Regions from separate parts of the Mycobacterium sp. Aquia_213 genome, predicted to be linked through region 4. Evidence: predicted binding sites of a transcription regulator. Region 4 holds the regulator's gene; each other region holds the start of a gene.

Region 1 (4,267 bases), 920 kb from region 4:
GCCAGCATTCCCGAGTCGGCGCCCCAGAAGTCGCGGAAGTAATAGTGTGCCGAATGCTCGCCGCCGAAGATCGCGCCGGTTTCGGCCATCAGCGCCTTGATATAGGAGTGTCCGACGCGCGAACGCAGCGGTGTGCCACCGCGCTCGGTGACCAGTTCGGGCACCGCGCGAGACGTGATCAGGTTGTGGATGACGGTGGCGCCGATTTCCCGGCCGAGCTCACGCGCGGCCACCAGGCTCGTCACCGTCGACGGAGAGACCGGCATCCCGCGCTCGTCGACCACGAAGCACCGGTCGGCGTCGCCGTCGAAGGCCAGTCCGATGTCAGCACCGGTTTCGCGGACGTAGAACTGCAAATCCAGCAGGTTGGCCGCGTCGAGCGGGTTGGCCTCGTGATTGGGAAACGACCCGTCAAGCTCGAAGTACAACGGCAACAACGTGATCGACTCGATCGTGCCGAGCACGGCCGGTGCCGTGTGGCCGGCCATGCCGTTGCCGGCGTCCACCGCCACCCGCAGCGGTCGCAATCCCGAGGTCTGGACCAGCGACCGCAGGAACTCGCCGTACTCGGAAAGCACATCGCGATCGGTGGTGGTCCCCGGCCGGCCGTCGAACTTCTTGACCCCGGCGATCAGATCTTCGGTGATCAGCTTCAGCCCGGTGTCCGCACCGACCGGTTTCGCACCGGCCCGGCAGAGCTTGATGCCGTTGTAGGCGGCGGGGTTGTGACTCGCGGTGAACATCGCGCCGGGACAATCGAGGATCCCCGAGGCGAAATACAGCTGGTCGGTCGACGCCAAGCCGATCCGCACCACGTCCAGGCCCTGGTTGGTCACCCCGGCCGCAAAGGCAGCGGCCAGTGACGGCGAACTGTCGCGCATGTCGTGTCCGATCGCCACGCGTTGCGCGCCCTCGGCACGCATCAACGCGGCGAACGCGGCCCCGATGTCGGCGACCAGCGACTCGTCGATTTCTGCGCCGACCAGCCCACGGATGTCATAAGCCTTGATGACACGGTGGACAGTCGCGGCGGGCCGAGACATGCGGGGCCTCCTTGACGCCATGGATTGATTCGCCTCTTGGCGTCAGCCTATCGGCCCGCAGAAGTTACGGTTCCAAACGGTTTGGAAGAAACCCCGCTGCGCTAGTCGGACGGATCGGGCAACACCCGCAGATGCCCGCGGCGGCGACCCGAACGTTTTTCCGACGGCGCGAGCAGATGACTGCTGGGCGCGGTGGCCTGGGCTCCGGTGTGGTGCAGATGCGGAGAGGTGGGGGCACCTCCCGCTTGCGGGGGAAATCCGTTCAACGGCATGCCGGTGCCGCCCGCGTACGGTACGGCCGCCTCCGCGGAACCGCGTTCACGCACGGCGTCGGCAAGCGCGACCAGGTCGTCTTCATCGGGATTGGCAGGCTCAGAATTGAGCGGTCCGGCGTGGCGCACCAGTTCCCATCCGCGGGGCGCGGTGATCCGGCCGGCGTGGCCGACGCACAAGTCCCACGAATGCGGTTCGCGCGCGGTCGCGAGCGGGCCTACAACTGCCGTCGAGTCCGAGTAGACGAACGTCAAGGTCGCCACGGCGTAATGCGGGCACCCAGGCCGGCAGCAGCGACGGGGAACGTTCACGTCGGAAAGGCTATCGTGCGGAAACGCCGCCGAAGCGCCGGACACGCGCAACCGTTCGGCCCACGATGTCCAACCGTTACCATCGGCGCGTGGGTGATTCGCGCAGTTTCCCGCGCAACGGGCGGCCGTCGGGCCGAACGCCTGGGCACCGGGCAACTCGGCGCGGCCGCGATATGCGCGGTCCTTTGCTGCCGCCGACGGTGCCGGGATGGCGCAGCCGGGCCGAACGATTCGACATGGCGGTGCTGGAGGCCTACGAACCGATCGAGCGACGCTGGCAATCACGAGTGTCGGAACTCGACGTCGCTGTCGATGAAATTCCCCGCATCGCCGCCAAGGATCCGGACAGCGTGCAGTGGCCGCCCGAGGTCGTCGCCGACGGACCGATCGCGCTGGCCCGCCTGATCCCCGCCGGGGTGGACGTCCGGGGAAACTCGACGCGGGCGCGAATTGTCTTGTTCCGCAAGCCCATCGAACGGCGCGCCAAAGACACCGTCGAACTTGGCGAGTTATTGCACGAGATCCTGGTGGCTCAGGTGGCCATCTACCTCGACGTCGAACCCACGGTCATCGACCCGACGATCGACGACGAATAGATTCGTCGGCTCAGATGATGCCGCGCTTGAGGCGGCGGCGCTCGCGCTCGGAGAGGCCGCCCCAGATGCCGAAGCGCTCGTCATGCGCCAGGGCGTACTCCAGGCACTCATGACGGACCTCGCAACCCAGGCAGATCTTCTTGGCCTCGCGGGTGGACCCGCCCTTCTCCGGGAAGAAGGCCTCGGGGTCGGTCTGCGCGCACAGCGCGCGGTCCTGCCATTGGTCCGGAGTGAGTTCGGGCTCCGGCAACGGCTCGGGCTCGAATGGGATTGGCGCGTCAGGGACCACGGTCAAGTGGGGCCTGATAAGTGGCGCCGGCGCGGAGCTGATCATGGCGCGCTCAGTGCTTGGCATGACGCCCCGTAGGTGCTCGTAAGACATGCGTCGTACGCCTCCTCAGCTTGGTCTTTGAGAGAGTGGTTGTTTCCCGCTGTTCTGATGTAACAGACAAATTCGAACAAGTGATCGAATCTCGGTCTGCGACACCGGAACCGGCCGGCCAACCGGGAAATGACACTGATGTGATTAGACACGGGTTGACCTGCCTGGTCAAGCGTTTCGGCGTATTTCCATACCATCTCGTGACCTATTTCCGGCGTTTCTGTTATTTCGCCCTTTCGGCGTGTCCATCACAAAGGCTCCCAACTCGTCGTTGTGGCCATGGAATTCAGACCTCCGCCGGGCCGGTACTGTCGTCCGATGTGAAGGTCACCGTTCTGGTCGGCGGGGTCGGCGGCGCCCGGTTCCTGCTGGGCGTCCAACGGCTACTCGGTCTGGGTCAGTTCGGCGCCGAGGGACAACCAACCGAGCACGAGCTGACCGCCGTCGTCAACATTGGCGACGATGCCTGGATCCATGGGGTTCGGGTTTGTCCGGATTTGGACACCTGCATGTATACCTTAGGTGGAGGCGTAGACCCGGAGCGCGGGTGGGGACATCGCGACGAAACCTGGCACGCCAAAGAGGAATTGGCGCGCTACGGCATGCAGCCGGATTGGTTCCAACTCGGCGACCGGGATCTGGGGACCCACCTGGTGCGCACCCAGATGCTCAACGCCGGGTATCCGCTGTCGGCGATCACCACGGCGTTGTGCGACCGCTGGCGGCCGGGCGCACAGCTGCTGCCCGCGAGTGACGACCGGTGCGAAACCCATGTGGTGATCACCGATCCGGCCGACGACAGCCGGCGCGCGATCCACTTCCAGGAATGGTGGGTGCGCTACCGCGCCAAGGTGACAACGCATAGCTTCGCGTTCGTCGGCGCTGAAACGGCCAGCGCCACAACTGAAGCCGTCGATGCCATCGGCAATGCCGACGTCATCTTGCTGGCGCCGTCCAATCCGGTGGTGAGCGTCGGGGCGATCCTGGCGGTCCCGGGTATTCGCGGCGCGCTGCGGGCGGCCGCCGCGCCGATCGTCGGCTACTCCCCGATCATCGGTGGAAAGCCGTTGCGCGGCATGGCCGATGCCTGCCTGGAGGTGATCGGGGTGGAGTCCAGCGCGGAAGCGGTCGGCAAGCACTACGGCGCGCGCGCGACCACCGGGATACTGGATTGCTGGCTGGTGCACGAGGGCGACCACGCGGAGATCGAAGGCGTCGCGGTGCGCTCGGTGCCGCTGTTGATGAGCGACCCGAAGGCGACGGCCGACATGGTGCAAGCCGGACTGGACATTGCGGGCGTGGCGCCGTGACCCGTTCGCCGAAAGAACACGGCACCGCCGCGACGGTCGAGATCCTGCCCGTGACCGGGCTTCCCGAGTTCCGCCCCGGCGACGATCTCGGTGCGGCCGTCGCTGCCGCCGCGCCCTGGCTGCGCGACGGCGACGTCGTGGTGGTCACCAGCAAGGTGGTATCCAAGTGCGAGGGCCGACTGGTGGCGGCGCCCGAGGACCCCGAGGAGCGCGACGAACTCCGGCGCAAACTGGTCGACGACGAGGCGGTGCGGGTGCTGGCCCGCAAGGGCCGCACGCTGATCACCGAGAACCGGCTTGGGCTCGTGCAGGCCGCCGCCGGGGTCGACGGATCCAACGTCGGGCGAAGCGA
Region 2 (4,267 bases), 1.1 Mb from region 4:
GCCTGCTGCGCGACGGATGCGCGAAATGCGCTCCGGTGGTGGCGACCACGCCGACCCCGAAGCGTGGCGCCAGGGCGGCCAGCGCAGCGTTGCGTTCGTCATCGAGGGGCTGGCCGTGATGGGTCAACTCGACGCTGACCCTTCCAGCACCGAAGCGGTCCACCAGGTCGGCCAGCGCCCGCGCCGCCGCATCCGGCCCGCCGTCGGAAAGCGCTTGGCGGACATGGCCTTTACGGCATCCGGTCAGGATGTGCCAATGCCCGTCTGCGGCTTCGGTCAGCGTGTCGATGTCGAAGCGCAGCTTGCCTTTCTCACCGCCGGCCAGATGCGCCGCGGCCAGCTGCCGCGACAGCCGCCGGTAGCCCTCCGGGCCGCGGGCCAGCACCAGCAGGTGCGGGCCGGCGGGATCCGGCTGCTCGGTACGGGCCTCCGAAAACAACGAGGCAAACGACGAAGCACCCAACGACAGCTCGGCGCCGAACACGGTGCGCACGTCGAGTTCGGCGGCGGCTTCGGCGAACCGCACCGCGCCGTACAGACCGTTGTGGTCGGTCAGCGCCAGCGCCCGCAGATCCAGCCGGGCGGCCTCCTCGACCAGCTCCTCGGGTGTGCTGGCCCCGTCCAGGAAGCTGTACGCCGAATGCGCGTGCAGCTCGGCATAGGCGACAGAGGAGCGGGCGCCCTTGGCTCCTCGCGGCGGCGTGTACGTCCCGCGCCGGTGCGACAGCGGACCGTCTTCTGCCGGACCGGAGGGGCTGGGCGCGCCGGCATGGCGCGGCTTGCCGTCGAGCACCCGCTCCATTTCCGCCCAACTCGGCGGCCCGTTGAACCAACCCATTCGCTCAGTCTATCGAACAAATGTTCGATTTCGTGCAGAGTTGTTAAAGCGGTTGTTAAACGGGTCTTCAACTTCTAAACACAGTCTTAACGGATTGGGATCTACCGCGACGGGGTCACCGCGACAGATACTGGTACGGGGCAACTAGGGGCGGGAATTGAATATGGTGCAGCTGACGACAGCATTGGATACGGGATTCCACGCCGCGGCGGACTCCGATCGGCAGGCGAGCATGGCGACCGGCGCGGTCGCCATCGTCGATGGTGCCGTGCCCAATCTCGATCAGCTCAAAGCGCTTCTGGCAGAACGGATTCAGTCGATACCGCGGTGCGCCCAGGTGTTGCGGACGCATCCGTTCAGCGGTGCCCAGCACTGGGTCGACGATCCGGGTTTCGACCTCGCCCATCACCTGCGCCGGGTCGCGATTCCCCGCCCGGGCGACGAGGCCGACCTGTCGCGGGCGATCGCCCACGCGTGCGAGCGTCCCCTGGAATTGGACCGGCCGCTGTGGGAGTGCTGGGTCATCGAGGGGCTGAGAGGCAAGTGGGCGATCTTGATGAAGGTCCACCATTACCTGGCCGAAGCCACCCCCGCGGCCCATTTGCTCACCCGGCTCTGCGACGGCGCCGGCAGCGAAATGTTCGCTAATCACGTTGCGCCCAAGATTGATTCGACACAGGACCGCACGCAGGGCTGGGCCAACGCGCTCTGGCAAGCCTCGGCCGTCGCCAGCGCCGTCACCAGCAACCTGGCCGAGACCCTCTGGTCGGCGGCCCGCATGTCGTCGACCGGTCCGGCGATCACCATGCGGCGGTACAGCACGGTGCGCATTCCTCTTGCCGCCGTCGACACGGTGTGCGGCAAGTTCCGGGTAACCACCAACGACGTCGCGCTCGCCGCCATCACCGAAGGCTTCCGGGCCGTGCTGCTGCACCGCGGCGAACAACCCCGCGCGGGTTCGTTGCGCACCCTGGAGAAGACCGACGACATCTCGGACAAGCTGCCGTATCTGCCCGTCGAGCACGACGATCCGGTGCAGCGGCTGCGGATTGTGCACAGCAGCTTGAACCAGCCGACGACGGCCCGGCAGAACGCCGGCCCGAGCATCGTGAACCTGGCTACCAGTTCCATGCCATTTGCATTGTGCGCCAAGGCAGTTCGACTGGTACTGAGCCGACTACCGCAACCGGGCATCGTGACGCTGTCCACCAACGCCCCCGGGCCGCGGCACCGGTTGGAGCTGATGGGCGCAACCGTGGAACGCTTGCTGCCGATCCCGCCGACGGGTTCGCAGCTGTCCAGCGGAGTCGCGGTGCTGAGCTACGGCGACGAGCTGATCTTCGGGATCACCGCCGACTACGACGCCGCACCCGAACTCCAGCAGCTCGCCAACGGCATCGAACGGGAGATGGCGCGACTGACGGCGCTCAGCCAAGACTCCGTCCTGTTGTTCACCAAGGATCGCCGCAAGCGCCGGACCCGCACGGTGCCGGGCGGCGTACCGCCGAGTCACCCGACCGCGCGAGCGCGCCACTGACCCAGCCCGGGCGGCATCGACCACCGTGAGAAGGTTGGTCGTGCCCACATTGGATCCGGCCACCATCGACCCGCGTCGCCACGACGCGGTGTTGTTCGACCCCGCGCTGGACGCTCCGCACGTGCTGATCGCGCAACTGCGGGACGCCGGTGTCAGCACCGGCACATTCGCCTCGGCCGATGACCTCGGCGACCTTCGGGCCGGACGCTGTGTCGTCGTCGCGGCGAGTCCGGCGGTCGCGACAGCTGCGCACGAGGCCGGGTTCGCGCTGGTGATCGGGGCCGAAGACCTGAGTAACGTGACCGTCCGCACCGGGGACCTACGCATGTCGCAGCTTCCCGATGCGTCGCAGCTCCTCGGCGGGGGCCTCGCCGCCCGACGGCCGGCGGTGTTCTTCGACTTCGACGGAACGCTGTCGGACATCGTCGACGATCCGGACTCGGCGCAGCTTGTCACCGGGGCGGCCAACGCGCTGCAGCAGCTGGCCGCGCGCTGCCCGGTCGCGATACTATCCGGCCGCGACCTCGCCGACGTGGCGGCGCGCGTCGGCCTGCCCGGTATCTGGTACGCCGGCAGTCACGGATTCGAGCTGACCGCACCCGATGGAACCCACCACCAGAACGACGCGGCGGCCGCGGCCATACCGGTGCTGGAATCCGCGGCCGCCCAGCTACGCGAGCGACTCGGGTCGATTCCGGGTGTCAGGGTGGAGCACAAGCGGTTTGGCGTTGCCGTGCACTACCGCAACGCGGCGCGAGACCGCGTCGGCGAGGTGTTGGCGGCGGTACGCGCGGCGGGTCAGCGCGAGGCGCTGCGGGTGACCACCGGCCGCGAGGTCATCGAGCTGCGTCCGGATGTCGACTGGGACAAGGGAAAAACCTTGCAGTGGGTGCTCGATCACCTGGACGGCTCGGCAGACCTGACACCGATCTTTCTCGGCGACGACATCACCGACGAGGACGCGTTCGACGCGGTGCGCGCGGACGGGATACCAATCCTGGTGCGGCACAACGACGACGGCGACCGGGCCACCGCCGCACTGTTCGCGCTGGATAGTCCGGCCGCCGCAGCCGACTTCGTCGGCCGGCTGGCCCGTCGCCTCTGACGGTCGCTGCTAGGTGGCGTCCCTGTCCAGCATGAAGTCACTGTTGTTGGTGCCGTTGTCCAAACCGCTGATGGTGTCGCTGTTGAGGACGATGAAGCCGCCACTGCCCGGGTGAAATTGCGTGATCAGCAGCGTCTCGTCGGCCATGCTGATGCCGATCTTGCCGATCCTGCGGACGATGAAATCGCTGGTGAGGGAGAAGAAATTGTGGTCGAGCGTGCTCGGATTCCACGCCCGGTACATGTGGCCGTCGATCCTGACCAGCGCTTTCTGGCTGTACCACTCGCTCGCGTCGGTGGGCAGGCCCCTTGATGCGAAGTCGTCGATCTGTTTGCGTGCCGACGCCGTCAGCTTGCTGATGTGGATGTGCAGCTGGTTCTGGTCACGCCTGAACTGCCCGTTGATGCCCGCCGCCCAATCCGAGTTGATCGGTAGCCACATCTTCTCGTCGTACGCGGCCTTGAAGAAGTGAGGGGTGTTGGGGGACAACAGGTTGTAGCACTCGATCCCGCTGACGCGCACCGTCGGGATGAACAGCAGATCGTAGGGGGCGTTCTTCGTGTAGGACTTGCCGTGGTGCACCACATATCCGCGGGAGCGGTCACCGCCGGGGATCTCGACGTCGAGATTGCCGTGTGCTTTCACGTCTTCGCCGGCTTGGGCGTTCTTCGCCGCGTCCCACAAGATCCCGCCATCGGCGTCCGTGCCGCACGCGGGCGGCACCGGTGGCCATGACGGCTGATCGGCGGACGCAGTCGGCGCGATGCCGGTCGCCCCGAGGACACAA
Region 3 (4,267 bases), 140 kb from region 4:
TCGTTGCCTGCTCGCCTTTTTCGCGACTGGCCGCCAGCACGTTGTCGGTGGCGTCCTCGGCCTGCTTGGCCGCGAAGCCCAGACCGACCAGCGCCTCGACCACCGGGCCCCGCACTGTATGGCCGTTGACCGCCGGCGCTGCCGCGCGCGCACCGGCCGTATAGATCTTGTCGCGCAACTCGAGAACCATACGCTCGGCGCCGCGCTTGCCGATGCCGGGCACCCGGGTCAGCGCGGTGACGTCGCCGTCGGCCAGCGCCTGGCGCAGTGAGTCGGCGTCGTACACGGCCAGGGTCGCCATCGCGAGCCGCGGCCCGACGCCCGACACCGACAGCAGCGTCAGGAACAGGTCGCGGGTCTCGCCGTCAACAAAGCCGTACAGCGTCTGCGAATCCTCGCGCACGATCATCGCGGTGACCAGGCGGGCTTCGCTGCCGAGGCGCAGCGTCGACAGCGTCGACGGCGTCGCGTTCACCCGGTAGCCGACGCCGGCGGCCTCGATCACCACATGATCGAGTGCCACCTCGAGCACCTCACCGCGCACCGAGGCGATCACCGGCCCGCACCCGCCTTGGCGGCCTTGGCCTTCGCCGCCAACTTGGCCCGGTAGGCCTGGCGTGCTTCGGCGGCCAACGCCTCGGCCGCCGCCATCCGGGCCAGCATCGGCGCTCTCCAGCAATGGCAGATGGCCAGCGCCAGCGCATCGGCCGCGTCGGCCGGCGTCGGTTTGGCTTGCAGTGCAAGGATTCTCGTGACCATCGCGGTGACCTGAGCCTTGTCGGCGGTGCCGTTGCCGGTGACCGCGGCCTTGACCTCGCTGGGGGTATGGAAGTGCACGTCGATGTCCCGTTTGGCCGCCGCCAGCGCGATCACGCCACCGGCCTGCGCGGTGCCCATCACCGTCGACACGTTGTGCTGGGCGAACACCCGCTCGATCGCGACCACGTCGGGACGATGCGTATCCAGCCAATGCTCGACGGCATCGCTGATGGCCAGCAGCCTTTTGGGCAGCGCGGCATCCGACGGGGTACGGACCACGTCGACATCCAGCGCGACGATATTTCGGCCGCGCCCGCTTTCGACCACGGACAGCCCGCATCGGGTCAGTCCGGGGTCGACGCCCATCACGCGCATAGCATGCTCCAACTTCGACTTCTTGAAAATACCGCGGCCCGAACAGCTGTTCGATAGCGTAGCGGTCGGGTCCGACCGCTACGGACAGGACACGCGGACCCGGGAAAAGCTGTTAACTTAAGCCGACGTTCGCTCCACCGCCGCGGCGACGGGAGGCCCTGGGTGGGAACAGTGCTGGTAGTGCTGGCTGCGGTGCTGTTCGTCGCGTCCGTCGTGGTGCTTGTCATCGCGTCGCGGCGCCCCAAGGCCGCGGGTCAGCCGCGCGGGCGCCCCGATCCCCTGTCCTTCGACGCGATGCCGCAGTTCGGGCCCCGGCAGCTCGGGCCCGGCGCCATCGTCAGCTATGGCGGCATCGACTACGTGGTCCGCGGCTCGGTGACGTTCCGCGAGGGACCGTTCGTGTGGTGGGAGCACCTGCTGGAGGGCGGCAACCTGCCGACGTGGTTCGCCGTCGAGGAGGACGACGGACGCCTCGAGCTCGTCATGTGGGTCACCCGCAAGGACATCACGTTGCAGCCCGGCGACCAGTACCTGGTCGACGGGATGGCATTTCACGAGTCGGAACGCGGCCGGGCTTCCTATACGACCGAGGGCACGACGGGCCTGCCGGCCGGCGGCGAGATGGAGTTCGTCGACTGCGCCAACGCCGACGAGACCGCGCTGCTCTCCTTCGAGCGCTGGGCACCCGGCACGCCCTGGGAGATCTCGACGGGCAAGCCGGTGTCACCGGGCGAGCTCACCGTCTACCCGGCGCCGACGCCGGGCTCCCCGTAGGACCGCGCGGTGCCGCTCTATCAACTCGCCGTTGCTCCGGCCGACGTGTCCGGAAGCAGGCTGCGGCTCGCACTCAACGCGCCCGCACCGCCGCTGCTGGCCAGTCATTCGCTGCGCCATCCCGACGGCGGCGCGCTGCGGCTCGGGGTGCTCGGCGCCTCACATCTCGTCACGATCGAACACGCCGCCAGCACCTTCTCCGAGCAGGTGTCCTGCACCGCCGACAGCGAGACCGGCAAGCTGCCCGAGCGCGCCGAAGCCTTCGGCTATTCGCTGGAATCCGCCACCGCCACCCGCGACGAGGCGACGTTTCGCCAACTGGCGCGCGAGCTGCGTGACCGGTGCCGGGGCGAAACCGCTTGGCTCGGCGGAACTTTCCCCGGCGATGACGCCGCACTGACCGTGCTGGCCGCCGAACCCGACGGCCCCGGCTGGCACTGGCAGACGTGGCACCTGTACCCGCAGCGCCCTTCGGGGTCCGGCGGCGTGGTGGTCCACACGGCGAGCCGGTGGCGTCCGTGAGCCGCAAGCATCTGTTCTGGCTTGCCGGTGGGCTGGCCGCGGCGTCGGTGGTGTCGTTGATCGTCGGAATCATCTTGCTGCAGAAGGACATTACGTCCTATATCGCGAGCAACTATCGCGAGTACTCCCGCGACGTCAACGGAACGCGATACCTCTGCAGCGGATCGCCCGATCAGGTGGCCGACACGCTCGCCGACTATCAAGAACCCGAGGCCCGCGCCGACAACGACAACAACGAGTACCTGCGCTACAGCGACAGCATCGTGACCGTCGGCCCGGATGGCAACCACCCGTGCAGCATTCGCGTCGAAAGCCTCAGCGCCGGATACAGCCACGGCTCCTACATCTTCCTCGGCCCCGGGTTCAGTCCCGGATCGCCGTCGAGCGGTTCCGGCGGTAGCCCCGGCGGCCCGGGCGGAACGAAATAACAAAGGAGACAACCATGTACCTCGCCTTCGATATCGGAAACGTGGACTTCGACCCCGTCGTCAAAGGCGTCGTCGCGACGCTGTTGTACTTCGTGGTCGGCATGGCGGTTCTGCTCGTCGGGTTCTACATGGTCGACGTGTTGACCCCGGGCAAGCTGCGCCAGCTGGTGTTCGTCGATCGCCGCCCCAACGCCGTCGTGGTCGCCAGCGCGATGTATGTCGCGCTCACCACCGTGATCGTCAGCGCCATCGTCAACAGCTACAGCCAGTTGGCTCAGGGGCTCGTCGGCGTGGCGGTGTACGGGATCATGGGTGTGATCCTGTTGGGAATCGCGCTGCTGACACTGCATCTGGTGATCCCCGGCAGCTTCCACGAGCACATCGACGAGCCCGAGCTGCATCCCGGGTCGTTCGCGGTCGCGCTGATGCTGTTGGCCGTCGGAGGAGTCACGGCCGCCGCGGTGTCATGACCACCACACAGGAAGCCGCACGGTCCGCGGAGCCGTCGACGCGCTGGCGAGCCCTGCTGCTCGCCGCGGTCGCGGCCTGCGCGGCCTGCGGAATCATCTACGAACTGGCACTGCTGACGCTGTCGGCAAGCCTGAACGGCGGCGGCATCGTCGCCACCTCACTGATCGTCGCGGGCTATATCGCCGCGCTGGGTGTGGGCGCGCTGCTGGTCAAACCGCTGCTGAGGCACGCGGGCATCGCCTTCGTCGCCGTCGAGGCGCTGCTGGGCATCATCGGCGGGCTGTCCGCCGCCGCGCTGTATGCCGTGTTCGCGTTCCTCGACGGCGCCACCGGCTCGACGTGGGTGCTGGCGCTCGGCACCGCGCTGATCGGCGGCCTGGTCGGCGCCGAGGTGCCGTTGCTGATGACACTGCTGCAGCAGGGGCGGGCCGCCAAAAACGCGGCGACCGACACCGGCCGCACGCTGGCCAACCTCAATGCGGCCGACTACCTGGGGGCGTTGGTCGGCGGGTTGGTCTGGCCATTCGCGCTGCTGCCGCAGCTCGGAATGATCCGCGGCGCGGCGGCCACCGGCGTCATCAACCTGGTCGCGGCGGCCATTGTCGCGATGTTCCTGCTGCGGCGGGTGATCTCGAAGGCGCAGTTGGCGACGGCATTGTGCGCGCTCGCCGCCGCCCTCGCGCTGTTGGTGGTGCTGCTGGTGCACGCACACGACATCGAAACGACAAGCCGTCAAAGGCTTTACGCAGATCCGATCATCGCCTACCGGCACACCGCCTACCAGGAGATCGTGGTCACCCGCCGCGACAACGACACCCGGCTGTATCTGGATGGCGGTTTGCAGTTCTCCACCCGCGACGAATACCGGTACACCGAAAGCCTCGTCTACCCCGCGCTCGGCAAGGGCGCACGCTCGGTGCTGGTCCTGGGCGGCGGCG
Region 4 (4,267 bases):
CCGCAGGGTACGGGCATGGCCATACATAAGGGCATATCCGTCGGCTGGGAGGCTTGGTGAACGGGAAGAGAGGTCAAGTGCGCAGGCTCGCCGGTCGGGCGCTGATCAGCGTGGCGACCACCGCGTTGGCCATCGTGCTAATGGCACCTACCGTTTCCGCGTCGCCGATCGGTGACGCCGAAGCCGCGATCATGGCCGAGTGGAGCAAGGCCGGCGGCGACACCTCACCACTGGGCCCCCGCAAGGGCGATGTCTACCCCGTCGCCGACGGCTTCGTATGCGACTTCGACGGCGGCAAGATGTACTTCACCACCGCCACCGGTGCCAAATTCATCTACGGGCCGATCCTGGAAAAGTACGACATGCTGGGCGGCGCGGCCGGTAGCGATCTGGGCTTTCCGACCATCAATGAGGTGCCCGGGCTGGCGGGACCCGACAGCCGAGTGGCGACCTTCTCGGCCAGCGACAAGCCGGTGATTTACTGGACGCCCGATCATGGCGCGTTCGTCGTCCGCGGTGCCCTGAACGCCGCCTGGGACAAGCTCGGCAGCTCCGGCGGTGTGCTCGGCGCCCCGGTCTCCGACGAGACCTACGACGGCGAGGTGTCCTCGCAGAAGTTCGGCGGCGGCCAGATCTCGTGGAACCGCAAAACCAAGGAATTCACCACTGAGCCAGCGAATTTGGCCGACCAGCTCAAGGGTCTGCAGGTAGCGATCGATCCCGCCGCGGCCATCAACATGGCCTGGCGCGCGGCCGGCGGCGTCAACGGTCCGCTGGGCGCCAAGCAGGGCGGTCAGAATCCGATCGGCGGCGACGGCATCGTCCAGAACTTCGCCGGCGGCAAGGTGTTCTTCAGCCCGGGCACCGGGGCGGCCGCCGTCGAAAGCGACATTCTGGCGAAGTACGAGGCGGTAGGTGGCCCGGTCAGCAGCGACCTGGGCTTCCCGACCGCCAACGAGTCCGACGGCGGCGTCAGCCCCAACAGCCGGATCGTCACGTTCTCGGCGGCCGACAAGCCGGTGATCTTCTGGACTTCCGACCACGGCGCGTTCGTGGTGCGCGGTGCCATGAAGGCCGCGTGGGACAAGCTGCGTGGTCCCACCGGAAAGCTGGGCGCGCCGGTCGGCGACCAGTCCGTCGACGGCGATGTGATCTCGCAGAAGTTCACCGGCGGCAAGATCTCGTGGAACCGCGCCAAGAACACCTTCTCCACCGACCCGGCCAACCTGGCTCCGCTGTTGTCCGGCTTGCAGGTGTCGGGGCAGAACCAGCCGAGCGGTACGGCGATGCCGGCGCACGCCAAGAAGTGGTTCAGCTGGAGCTGGTGGTACCTGTTCGCCCTGGTCCCGCTGCTGATTCTGGTGCTGCTCGCGGTGTTCGTCGCGTTGCGGTGGCGCCGGCACCGCGCCGGGCGCAACAGCGCGCCCTACGACCTGGAGCGCGACGTCGACGTCGGCGGCTATGACGACTCGGGTGAGCCGCGCTGGGAACCCGGCTACGGAGATGGCTCCACCGAACACTTGTCGTTCAGCGACGCGCACGCACCCGAGCACCGGGACGCCGATGACGCGCCGCTGGCCCGGTGGCCGCATTCACCCGAAACGGCCGAGCTGGACGAGGACGCGGGGTACGACGAGCCGGCGCGGCCGGTATCCGACGAGGAATGGGACGAGTTCGGGGTCGACGAGCGGGATCCCGACTCGGTCGACACCGATTCCATCCCGCTGGTGTCGGCGGACGACCTGTTCGAGGCCGGCTACGGCGACGAGCTCCCGGAAGCCGGCTACCCCGACGGCGCCGATGTGCCGGAGGTCGCATCGGCGGATGTCGTCGCGGAGGACGACTACACCGACGCTGCGGAAGGCGCCTATCCGGGTGCCGCCGCCGAGGCGGGCTATCCGGAATTCGCCGAAGAGGATGCCGCCTACCCGGAGGCGGGCTATCCGGCTGCCGAGGATGAGGACGCGGCCTATCCCGACGTCGCCGTCCCGCACACCGCACTCGACGCCGCTCGCCCCGGTGCCGGCCATCCCGATGCCGCCTACCCCGCCGAAGAGCCGGAGGCCGCGTATCCCGATGTCGCCGTGCCGCACACGCCTCCGGATCTTGCCGGCGCGGGCGGTGCGGCCGCTGCGGGTGGTGCCGGCGCGGGTGGTGCTGCCGCGGGCGGGGGCGCATCCGGCCTTGCGGCTGCGCTCGGAGCCGCGTCCGGCGTCTCGCCCAGAGCCGGGCGGCACGCGGCCGCGGACGCCGACGACGAGGCGGACTTCGCGCCGGCCGCGGCCATCGGTGCACTGGGCCCGGTCGGGCGCCCGACGATCCACCTGCCTTTGGAAGACCCGTACCAGATACCCGACGGCTATCCGATCAAGGCGAGCCCTCGCTTCGGCCTGTACTACACGCCTGACAGCGACCTCTACCACGACACGCTTGCCGAGATCTGGTTCACCACCGAGGAAGCCGCGCTGGTCAACGGCTTCGTGAAGGCCGACTGACGCGCCGGACTTCCCGGCGCTATACCTTGCGGATCACCGTCACGACCTTGCCGAGCACGGTCGCGTCATTGCCGGGGATCGGATCGAACGCCGGGTTGTGCGGCATCAGCCACACCTGACCACCCGCGCGCTTGAACGTCTTGACGGTCGCTTCGCCGTCGATCATGGCGGCGACGATGTCGCCGTTGTCGGCGACGTTCTGCTGCCGAATCACCACCCAGTCGCCGTCGCAGATCGCGGCTTCGATCATCGAGTCGCCGACAACTTTGAGCAGAAACAGCGTGCCCTCGCCGACCAGTTCGCGGGGAAGTGGGAAGACGTCCTCGACGGCTTCCTCGGCCAGGATCGGTCCACCGGCCGCGATACGCCCGAGCACGGGGACGAACGTGGGTTCCGGCAACGCGTCGGACCCGGCGACCTCGGTGGTCGGCGCCGCAGCCGCCGCCACGTCGTCGGCGCCGCGCACATCGACGGCTCGGGGGCGGTTCGGGTCGCGGCGCAGGTATCCCTTGCGCTCGAGGGTGCGCAGCTGATGAGCCACCGAGGAGGTCGACGTCAGGCCGACCGCATCGCCGATCTCCCTGATGCTCGGCGGATATCCACGGCTGGTCACCGACTCGCGGATGACGTTCAAGATGGTGCGTTGGCGCTGGGTAAGCGATGAATCCACGGATTGCAACCGGCCGCCGGTGCGGGTTGCTGAGGTGTCGTTGCTGTCGCTCATGGCACTGAATGTAGCCCCCATGAACCCAAGAATCAAACATGTGTTCGACTAGCGTGTCGCCGCTCGGCGGGTCCGGGGGAGTGATCCGCGTAACTCCTCGAATAACAATGGTGTAACTCTCGAAAAGACCGGGTACTTGTGCTGCATGGCACTGACAGCGATCGGACAGAAGTTGTCGGTGGCGTGGTCTAGCGTTTTGCTCGTGCGACACGCTTCGCTCAAATGTTCGGATTTCGAACACACGAGCGATAGTGTCGAACACACGAGCGAGGATTAGTTGACCGGAGGAACGCACATGACGCTCATGCACACAGTCTCACCGCGGACCAGCAACGTGCGGCGCCCGAGCGATGGGCCGGTCGCACGGCCTCGCTATGACCAGGATCGCGTGCTGCCGGCGCGCAGGTCCGTGCAGTCCCGGCCGGCCGGGGCGCCGATGCGCTACCGCGGTACCGGCGTCTCGATGTCGGCCGCGCCGCATCGCCGCCGTCCGGTCACGCTCGGGACGACGGTGGGGCTGGCCCTGATGGCCGGAATCATCACGCTCTGGCTGGGCCTGGTCGCGAATCTCGGTCAGATCGCCAACGGCGACGCCGGCGCTGCGGCGGCTCCCGTGCCGGACCGGCTGTCCGTCGTGCAGGTCGAGCCGGGCGAGTCCCTGCAGGACGTGGCACACCGGGTTGCGCCGGAAGCGCCGGCCCGTCAGGTCGCCGACCGTATCCGCGAACTCAACAACCTGAGCTCGCCGGCACTGGCCGCCGGTCAGACCCTGATCGCACCGGTCGGCTGACCGCACGGCCGGTAGTGCGAAAACTGCTCTACGCCAAGGCTCCTCGGTTCTCCCGTCGGTGGCAGCGGACGTGTCGTGGCTGCATTGGCCCGGCGGGGGAGCGCACAGGTACGCTCGGAGTGTTCTTCCGAGATGCCGGCACAGCGAAGGAGCGGTCATGCATTGCCCGTTCTGTCGCCATCCCGATTCGCGGGTGATCGACTCTCGGGAAACCGATGAAGGCCAAGCCATTCGGCGCCGGCGGTCCTGCCCGGAGTG

The links. The regulator LexA, encoded in region 4, represses DNA repair genes until DNA is damaged. The targets are predictions, from matches to a motif close to CGAACANNTGTTCG.
Region 1: the regulator LexA is predicted to act here: its motif matches at 2,679-2,692, upstream of cofD (2-phospho-L-lactate transferase).
Region 2: the regulator LexA is predicted to act here: its motif matches at 852-865, upstream of LMQ14_RS22400 (error-prone DNA polymerase).
Region 3: the regulator LexA is predicted to act here: its motif matches at 1,174-1,187, upstream of ruvC (crossover junction endodeoxyribonuclease RuvC).

The regions. Positions count from the first base shown of each region.
Region 1 is NZ_CP113116.1:4,705,420-4,709,686, forward strand. Features, by position in the region: gene LMQ14_RS21785 (phosphomannomutase/phosphoglucomutase) at 1-1,043, opposite strand, end outside; gene LMQ14_RS21790 (DUF3499 domain-containing protein) at 1,145-1,627, opposite strand; gene LMQ14_RS21795 (metallopeptidase family protein) at 1,801-2,223, shown strand; gene LMQ14_RS21800 (WhiB family transcriptional regulator) at 2,234-2,605, opposite strand; gene cofD (2-phospho-L-lactate transferase) at 2,926-3,915, shown strand; gene LMQ14_RS21810 (coenzyme F420-0:L-glutamate ligase) at 3,912-4,267, shown strand, end outside.
Region 2 is NZ_CP113116.1:4,838,804-4,843,070, forward strand. Features, by position in the region: gene LMQ14_RS22400 (error-prone DNA polymerase) at 1-838, opposite strand, end outside; gene LMQ14_RS22405 (wax ester/triacylglycerol synthase domain-containing protein) at 1,002-2,375, shown strand; gene otsB (trehalose-phosphatase) at 2,416-3,480, shown strand; gene LMQ14_RS22415 (CDP-diacylglycerol diphosphatase) at 3,490-4,267, opposite strand, start outside.
Region 3 is NZ_CP113116.1:3,651,207-3,655,473, forward strand. Features, by position in the region: gene ruvA (Holliday junction branch migration protein RuvA) at 1-556, opposite strand, end outside; gene ruvC (crossover junction endodeoxyribonuclease RuvC) at 553-1,134, opposite strand; gene LMQ14_RS16930 (DUF4178 domain-containing protein) at 1,297-1,908, shown strand; gene LMQ14_RS16935 (DUF2617 family protein) at 1,918-2,430, shown strand; gene LMQ14_RS16940 (DUF4247 domain-containing protein) at 2,427-2,858, shown strand; gene LMQ14_RS16945 (DUF350 domain-containing protein) at 2,873-3,328, shown strand; gene LMQ14_RS16950 (polyamine aminopropyltransferase) at 3,325-4,267, shown strand, end outside.
Region 4 is NZ_CP113116.1:3,787,202-3,791,468, reverse strand. Features, by position in the region: gene LMQ14_RS17705 (LGFP repeat-containing protein) at 78-2,495, shown strand; gene lexA (transcriptional repressor LexA) at 2,515-3,219, opposite strand; gene LMQ14_RS17695 (LysM peptidoglycan-binding domain-containing protein) at 3,515-4,009, shown strand; gene nrdR (transcriptional regulator NrdR) at 4,167-4,267, shown strand, end outside.